Spartinivicinus marinus: one gene and its partner. The protein of the gene in region 1 interacts with the protein of each later gene in a pairwise test. Links are inferred from orthologs where the notes say so. Each region holds a gene or a part of one and is shown on either strand. Other genes may lie near its edges.

The links.
Region 2: the proteins of OQE68_RS04605 (region 1) and clpA interact in binary tests that used the Escherichia coli proteins (3 or more experiments, as listed by UniProt). The link is inferred for Spartinivicinus marinus from one-to-one orthologs.

What each region holds. Positions count from the first base shown.
Region 1 is NZ_JAPJZK010000001.1:964,623-969,361, reverse strand. What follows is about bases 483-3,880. They hold OQE68_RS04605 (response regulator), read right to left. Parts: upstream 3,506-3,880; coding sequence 683-3,505; downstream 483-682. Other genes in these bases: cysM (cysteine synthase CysM), read left to right, coding at 3,696-3,880; recO (DNA repair protein RecO), read left to right, coding at 483-675. In the rest of the region: more of recO, read left to right, coding at 1-482; more of cysM, read left to right, coding at 3,881-4,595. UniProt on the Escherichia coli protein: Member of the two-component regulatory system UvrY/BarA involved in the regulation of carbon metabolism via the CsrA/CsrB regulatory system. Phosphorylates UvrY, probably via a four-step phosphorelay.
Region 2 is NZ_JAPJZK010000001.1:5,049,806-5,054,176, reverse strand. What follows is about bases 669-3,698. They hold clpA (ATP-dependent Clp protease ATP-binding subunit ClpA), read right to left. Parts: upstream 3,301-3,698; coding sequence 1,036-3,300; downstream 669-1,035. Other genes in these bases: clpS (ATP-dependent Clp protease adapter ClpS), read right to left, coding at 3,327-3,689; infA (translation initiation factor IF-1), read left to right, coding at 764-982. In the rest of the region: OQE68_RS22675 (arginyltransferase), read left to right, coding at 1-437; cold shock domain-containing protein CspD, read left to right, coding at 3,923-4,216. UniProt on the Escherichia coli protein: ATP-dependent specificity component of the ClpAP protease. It directs the protease to specific substrates. It has unfoldase activity. The primary function of the ClpA-ClpP complex appears to be the degradation of unfolded or abnormal proteins.

The sequences.
Region 1 (4,739 bases):
CGAATAGTTTTCCAAACCAGTAAAAACTCCAAAAAGCAGCCAAGTTTTAAGCATTTTTTACAACCATTTCAGTTGCTTTGGTTAACCTGGAAAGGTAGTGGAGAATTAAAAACAGGTAAAACTGTTGAGCTAAGTGACTTACGCTATTCGTTATTGGGCAAGTTACTTTACTGTGGCCTGTATTTGAATGAATTATTAATCAGATTATTGCCTGCTGAAGAGGCTTCCCCACAACTATTTTGCAACTACCAAAAGACACTGGCTGTTTTACAGGAAGATCCCCTGCAAATTGAAATGTATCTCCGGCAATTTGAATTTAACTTGCTAGCTGAACTAGGTTATGCCGTTTCATTTGAATATGATACAGACGGTAATGAAATTACTACTAAAGCAAATTATGTTTTTCTGTCTGATCAGGGGTTTTGTCTTGCTAAAAAACAGGCTTATCTTGAGAGGCCAGAGGCTAACTTATTTTCTGGTAGTGACTTACTGACTTTAGCCAGCTTGCCATGGTTAAATACAGAGGCTCAATCAGTGAGTCATCAGCTTGATATCCAGCAGGTATGGACTAAGCCCCTAAAAGGAATAACCAAGCGAATTGCTAGAATGGCATTAGCACCGCATTTAGGCAGTAAACCGCTTATGAGTAGAGCGCTATTTTTCAAGCAAAGATAATATTTGTTTATTCTGTGCCTTCATGTCTTCGCTGCCAATCTAACAGCTGCTCAATTTGCTCAATTAGCTCTTCCATGGCACCTGCCACTTTACGTCTTTCTTCTTTATTTTTTTCAGAAGCTTTTAATATGGTTTCCATATTATTACAAGCACTACGTAATAGAGGGACACCACAATAACGAGTAGCGCCATGTAGTTTGTGAACAACTTCCAGTAGCCTTGGCCATTGTTTATTACGATATAATGCTCTTATTTGTTCCTGTTCATTTTTTAAATTTTCAAACAGCATCGATAACATATCGTTGGCAAGATCTTCTTTTCCACCAGCTAACTTTATTCCTTCTGTTAAGTCTACTACTTTGGTTTCAGGTTCAGCATGACTTGTATCATTTAGATAATCCGTACCTTTAATAGGCGCTACATGTAAGCCTGTCCATTTTTTTATGATGTGTTGTAATTGATTTTCATTAATAGGCTTGGTCATGTAGTCATCCATGCCAGCTAGTAATAGCTGTTTTTTTTCTTCTGCCAGTGCGTGGGCGGTGAGTGCTATGATTGGAATGCGTCGCTCTGATAGTTCTCTTTCGCGGACTCTACGGGTTGTTTCCAGGCCGTCCATATGAGGCATTTGTACATCCATAAAAATAAGGTCAAAGTGGTATTGCTTGGTTTTAATAATCGCTTTAGTGCCTGAGTCTACCGCTGTTACTTTAGCTCCAAGGTCTTCTAGTAATGCAGTAACCAAGCGTAAATTGGCTGGGTTGTCATCTACTGCTAGTATATGTGGTTGGCGTGTAATAGCCTGGTTAATACGTCGGGCAATATTGCTTTGGCTGCCTTGAGGGAGTTTACTTTTCTCAAGTAATAAATAAGAAAGCGCTCGATATAGCCGGTTGTGACATAGAGGCTTAACAATGCAAAGAGCATTATTATGTTGGTCTAGTATATTATTAATTGCCTCTTCTTTATTGGTATGAGCCAAAATTACCAAATACTGTTTATTTTTATTGGCTGCTTTAATTAATGACCTTATTTTTTCTAAATCTAAATAAGCCGGGTGATGACTAACCACTAATGCATCATAGGTTTTTCCCTGGGCTTTGGCCTCTTGCGTTTTTTCTTCTAAGCAGGATTGATTAGCACAGCTATCAACATTTAAGTCATACTCAGAAAGTAGGTGAACAATTGCTTGTCTGGCAAGATCATGATGCTCCATTACTAGGACATGGGTATTGGAGAATGCAGGGAAATGCTCTTTTAAGGTAGGTTCATTAGCTTTTGGTACCGTTAAGGTAAACCAAAATGTAGAGCCTTTACCTAACTCACTTTCTACGCCTACTTCTCCCGACATCTGTTGTGCAAGTCGCTTGGAGATAACCAGACCAAGCCCAGTACCGCCAATATTTCGAGTAGTAGAGGTATCGGCTTGAGAAAAGGCTTTAAATAACTCCTTTTGCTGCTTGTTAGAAAGGCCTATACCCGTATCGGTAACACTGATTTTAATTGTTACAAGGTTATTTTTTTCATCTTCAAGCATGGCTCTCACAACAATAGAGCCGTCATTAGTAAATTTAATAGCATTACTGACCAGGTTGGTCAGAATTTGTTTTAACCGTAGGGGGTCTCCCATTAGGTGAATAGGCGTGTCAGAATAGATGAGAGGAATCAGTTCCAAAGATTTATCATGGGCACTGGGTGCTAAAATCGTTAGTACCTCTTCAACACTTTCTCTTAAATTGATAGGAATACTTTCCAGCTCTAATTTACCTGCTTCAATTTTTGAAAAGTCGAGCACATCATTAATGATCGATAGTAATCCTTCTGATGATTTTTGGATTGTACTGAGGTACTCAAATTGTCGATCATTGAGTTTGGAGCGCAGTAGCAAGTTAGTGAAACCAATAATACCATTTAGAGGCGTTCTAATTTCATGGCTCATGTTGGCAAGGAATTCTGATTTAATACGGCTTGCTTCTAGTGCTTCTTTACGAGCCATATCCAGTTCAATATTCTGGATTTCAATCGTTTCAAGGGTTTCTTGAAGGTCTTTGGTTGACTGTTCAATATTTTGTTGCATTTCCAACTGGCCACGTTGGAGTGATGCGACCATAGCGTTAATACCCGTTTCTAATGCCCGTAACTCGCCACCAGTGTTGGTGTTAATACGAGTATCCAGATTGCCTTCACGCATATGATTAACCGCACTAATTATTTTCATTAGCGGGCCTGTTATGTTTTGGCCCATTTTTAATGCTAAAAACAGGTTGATTAAAACTCCTGAAAGAATCAGTAAACCGCTAGCAAGGATGGTTTGATATTTTTTAATTTCAGTATTACTGCGAGAAAACTCAGCCATCAGCCACCCTAATAACACTTTTTCTCCTCCACTGCTAAGCGCTGTTTCAGTGTTAACAGGTGATAAAGTAGGTTTTGCATAAATGGGAGTGCTGATCAGTAGAGACTGCTTGTTTAAGGTATGAAAAGGACGGGTTAGAAAGTAGTTTTCCTGGCTGTCCTTAAATTGAATTTTTGGACCAGCATGGGCAAGGGCGACTTTAGTGTGGGAAAATAGACTGACTGATCTGACATCATTTTTTTCTAGTGCAGAGCTGGCAATCTCTTGAATAAGACTCAAATTATCTAATGATAAAGTATGTTCTGTGATTGGAATTAGTTGTTGAATAGTGGTTTGACTGCGTTCTAGCAATAAAGCATCTAAGTCGTTGATACGGGCTAAGGTAAAGAAAGTACCTAAAATCAGTGAAATACTAATAGTAGGAATCAAAGCAAGCGCCAAAACACGACTTTTTATACCTTGCTGCTTTAGCATAATAGATACGGTACCTTTAGTAAGCTGAACATACCCTGTGTTTTGGGTATACATCTAAGTATGACAGATCAGTATAATAAACTAGCTGCTTATGTTGAACAGATGTAACTTTATAGTTTTTCAATATTAACAGTTCTTCTGCTGACAGCTTATTATCGGAGAAGTTATAAATTCTAGATGAGGATAAAGCATGGCGGTAAATTATCCCACCATTGAGTCACTGGTTGGTAATACTCCTTTGGTTCGATTACAAAGATTGACGGGCAATACTACGAATCATGTACTCGTTAAGTTGGAGGGAAACAATCCAGCAGGTTCAGTCAAAGACCGCCCTGCATTAATGATGATTAATGAAGCGGAGCGACTGGGGGCAATTAAACCTAGTGATACACTTATTGAGGCAACTAGTGGTAATACAGGAATTGCCTTGGCGATGGCGGCTGCAATTAAAGGCTATCGAATGGTGTTAATTATGCCTGACAATATGAGTGAAGAACGACGCTCTGCTATGTCGGCCTATGGCGCAGAACTAATTAGTGTTAGCCAGGAACAAGGAATGGAAGGAGCGCGTGATTTAGCAGAGCAAATGGAACGAGAAGGCAAAGGCTTGGTGCTGAACCAGTTTGCTAATAAAGCAAACCCTTTAGCACATTATTTGGGTACAGGACCAGAAATATGGGAACAAACCCAAGGAGAAATCACCCACTTTATCAGTTCAATGGGGACCACTGGCACTATAATGGGAACCTCGCGCTATTTAAAGGAGCAGAATCCAGCAGTACAAATTATTGGTCTACAGCCAGCGGAAGGGGCCAGTATTCCAGGAATTCGGCGGTGGCCAAAAGCTTACTTACCAACTATTTTTGAACCTGAGCGTGTTGATCAGGTAATGGATATCACGCAGCAGGAAGCAGAAGTTGCAATGCGCAGGTTGGCTCAAGAAGAGGGCATCTTCTGTGGTGTATCCTCAGGTGGTGCAGTAGCCGCTGCATTGAAAATAGCTCAACAGGTTGAAAATGCGACGATTGTCGCCATTATTTGTGATCGAGGTGATCGGTATTTATCAACTGGTGTATTTAGTTCAAAATAATACCTGATAGTGTTCTCGTAACCAGGTGTTACGAGAATATTGCACTGACTACTTGCTACTCCTGCCTGTTAAATAGCCATTTAATAAACTTATACTCATTGCTTAGTCATAATTGACAAAAAATAAGTTAATATGGTTGGCTGT
Region 2 (4,371 bases), 4.1 Mb from region 1 along the record:
ACGCCATTACCCTGGAAATCCACCCGCCTCATTACTGCGATGAATACTATGATTTGTACGCTCGCTACATTGAAGCTAGACATGCCGATGGCGATATGTTCCCTCCCAGTAAAGAGCAATTTAATTCTTTTTTGGTCGGCGATTGGTCGTTTTGTAAATTTATGGAGTGCCGCTTAAACGATAAGTTAGTAGCTGTTGCGGTGATGGATGAGCTGGCCAAAGGCTTGTCCGCCATTTATACCTTTTTTGAACCCGATCTCACTAAGCACAGCTTAGGTACCTACTGCATCCTACAGCAAATTCGCTTGGCTAAATCCTTAGGTTTGCCCTATGTTTATCTGGGCTACTGGATCAAAGAATGTCAAAAAATGAGTTATAAAACCGAGTTCAGACCATTAGAAATCTATCTGGATCATCAATGGTTAACTGTTTTATAAAACGGTTGCAATATAATTTATAGATTCATTACCTACTGCTATTTTCACCACGTTTATAGTCAAAAGTATATAGGGCTAGTCCAAAGTATAAGAAGCGGGTGCTACCTCCTATAAACAAAGGCATTTAAAGTGTTTATGATAAAAAAATTAGTTTTCTAGACCTTTATAGCCTTTACTTCTAGACTAGTTTTCAGGCAGAATGCAGCCCGTTTTACCAGAAGCTATCTTGATATAAATCAGCTAGCTTATATTGAGACTATATCAAGCTAGCCGACTTATACTGAGTTAGCTTCTCAGCTAATCAACGCATTGAGGTGCTAAGCCGAATGGCAAAAGAAGACTCTATTGAAATGGAAGGCACAGTGATTGACACTCTGCCAAACACCATGTTTCGTGTAGAACTTGAAAATGGTCATGTAGTGACTGCCCATATTTCTGGAAAAATGCGCAAGAACTATATTCGCATTTTAACTGGCGACAAAGTAAGGGTTGAGCTGACACCTTACGACTTAAGCAAAGGTCGTATTACTTACCGTGCCCGTTAATTAAATCTGCTACGTCCAGCTCACTATTCCAGAGCCAGATTGCGAGGGCAGCTTCAAGCTGCCTCATAATCCAGTGTTAACATACCGTCTTTTACTGAGACGTGAACCTTGCCACCGTTACCGGCCAACTGCCCAAACAGGATTTCTTCTGCCAGCGGTTTTTTCAAGTTTTCCTGAATGACCCGCGCCATTGGTCGTGCGCCCATTTGCTTGTCATAGCCTTCTTGTGCAAGCCAAGCAAGAGCACTTTCATCAACCTCTAGCAGCACTTTCTTATCATCAAGCTGCGTTTGCAGTTCAGTTAAGAATTTATCAACCACATGCTTGATCACATCTGGATCTAAATTTCCAAACTGGATAATGGCATCTAAGCGGTTACGAAACTCTGGCGAGAAAGTCTTTTTAATTGCTTCCATTCCATCAGTCGAGTGATCTTGCTCAGTAAACCCAATCGAAGCACGACTAACCGTTTCAGCCCCAGCATTGGTTGTCATCACAATAATCACATTACGGAAATCCGCTTTACGACCATTGTTGTCTGTTAATGTGCCATGATCCATCACTTGCAGCAGCAAGTTAAATACCTCTGGATGGGCTTTTTCTATTTCATCCATTAATAAGACACAATGCGGCTGCCTGTTGATTGCCTCAGTTAACAGGCCGCCTTGGTCATATCCCACATAACCGGGTGGTGCGCCGATCAACCGTGAAACGGTATGCCGTTCCATATACTCAGACATATCAAACCGAACCAGCTCAATACCCAGCACCTCAGCCAGCTGACGACTTACTTCAGTCTTACCCACACCGGTAGGTCCAGCAAATAAAAACGCTCCTACAGGACGCTCTGGCGCCTTTAAACCAGCACGAGACATTTTGATTGCAGTTGATAGTGAAGTAATCGCTTCATCCTGACCAAACACCACCATTTTCAAGTTGCGCTCGAGTTTTTCTAAGATTTCCTTATCAGAAGCAGATACATTCTTCGGTGGAATCCGGGCAATTTTCGCCACGATAGACTCAATATCTCCAACACCAATGGTTTTTTTCCGTTTATTTTCAGGCTGCAAACGCTGATAAGCCCCCGCTTCATCAATTACATCAATCGCTTTATCAGGCATATGGCGATCATTGATATAACGATCAGCTAACTCAGACGCTGCCCGCAGTGCAGTTTCTGTGTATTTAATACAGTGGTGCTCTTCGAACTTTGGTTTTAGCCCTTTGAGGATATGGAAAGTATCCTCCACATTGGGCTCATTAATATCCACCTTTTGAAATCGCCGCGCCAACGCCCGATCTTTTTCAAAAATACCGCGAAACTCTTGAAAGGTAGTTGAACCAATACAACGTAACTCACCTGACGTTAACAAGGGTTTCAGCAAGTTAGAAGCATCCATTACTCCACCTGACGCAGCCCCTGCACCAATAATGGTATGGATTTCATCAATAAATAAAATGGCATGGGCTTTTTTACGAAGCTCTGCCAGCAGCTGCTTGAACCGCTTTTCAAAGTCACCACGATACTTGGTACCGGCAAGCAGAGCACCCAAGTCTAATGAGTAAATAGTGGCATCTGACAAAATATCAGGGACTTCTTCATCCACAATGCGCTTGGCAAGCCCTTCAGCAATCGCTGTTTTACCAACGCCCGCCTCCCCCACTAATAATGGGTTATTTTTACGGCGGCGAGTCAAAATTTGCGCTACCCGCTCCAGCTCTTGATCTCTCCCCACCAACGGATCAATCCGACCGGCTTTAGCTTGTTCATTGAGGTTAGTGGCGAAGTTCTCTAGTGGATTCGATGACGTGCCCGTTTCTGTTGCAGCCTCATCATCGCCTTGCTCATGACCAATTTCCTCTTGATCACTACTTGCGCCTGATACTTTGGAAATACCATGGGCAATAAAATTAACCACATCTATTCTGGCGATATTTTGTTGTTTGAGGAAGTAAACGGCTTGACTCTCTTGCTCACTAAAAATGGCGACCAATACATTGGCGCCAGTCACTTCCTTTTTTCCCGAACTTTGCACATGAAATACGGCACGTTGCAATACCCGCTGAAACCCCAGCGTAGGCTGCGTTTCTCGATCATCTTCATTACTAGGAATTAAGGGTGTGGTTGAGTCGACGAAGTCAGTTAAGTCCCTGCGTAAGCGATCCATATCAGCACCACAAGCCTTCAATACCTTGGCTGCTGCATCGTTATCCAGCAGCGCCAACAGCAGATGCTCCACCGTCATAAATTCATGACGTTTGGCACGAGCATCCTTGAAGGCATGGTTCAAGGTCACTTCGAGGTCTTTATTCAACATATCGTTGGTACCTTAGGTTCCGCTGATTAATTAGCTTTCTCAATGTTGCACAACAGAGGGTGCTGGCTCTCTTTTGAATATTGAGTCACCTGCTCTGCTTTAGTTTCAGCAACATCTTTTGTAAACACTCCACAAACCCCCTTTCCTTGTGTGTGGACTGTTAGCATGACCTGGGTAGCTTTCTCCCAGTTCATATTAAAAAACAACTGTAGTACTTCAACAACGAAGTCCATTGGGGTGTAATCATCATTGATGAGTACTACTTTGTACATAGCGGGTGGTTTTAAAGCAGGCTTTGCCGGCGCCACCACAACTTGTCCGTCCTCGTCTAGATCGCCGGTTCCATCCTCACTATCTAATGTTAGACGAAGTTCTTTTAATTTACCCATCGTTAATACTCAACCCTATTCACAAGAAAAATTATTCTATGGAATTCTTATTATGATAACTCTGTTAATCGAAATTTTGCAGCTTTGAACTACTTGACATAAGTCTTCTCTTGTTAAACACTAGTTTTAAAACCATCATTGATGGTTTTTTTCGTTTATGTTGCCTAGGGACAAGGTGACATAGTGTTGTAGGAACTACTCCAATTAGGAGTTTATCGCAGAGGGAATTAAGCATGCCAACAGGTAAAGTGAAATGGTTTAATAATGCCAAAGGGTATGGGTTTATTTTACCAGAGGACAGTGACGAAGACCTGTTTGTGCACTACTCATCGATTGAGATGGATGGTTACAAAACCTTAAAAGCAGGCCAACCCGTCAACTTTGATATCCTTCAAGGCCCGAAGGGATTGCATGCCATTAATATTGTTCCTTTACCCCAGGATGCCGGAGGCTCGATAGCAGTTTCAGAGCCAGGTGTGAAAGTATCCACTTTTAACCAGCGAGAGGAAGCAGCATTAGAAGACTAACAATAACAAATTAACAACAATAATAATTGCTGTTTACAGCAACTAACAAAAAGGGTCTTAATACCATTTGGAATTAAGACCCTTTTTGGTATGAATGGGTTGCTATTTATTTGTATTAATCAACCGCTAATTCTCTACTGATTATTACCCTACAG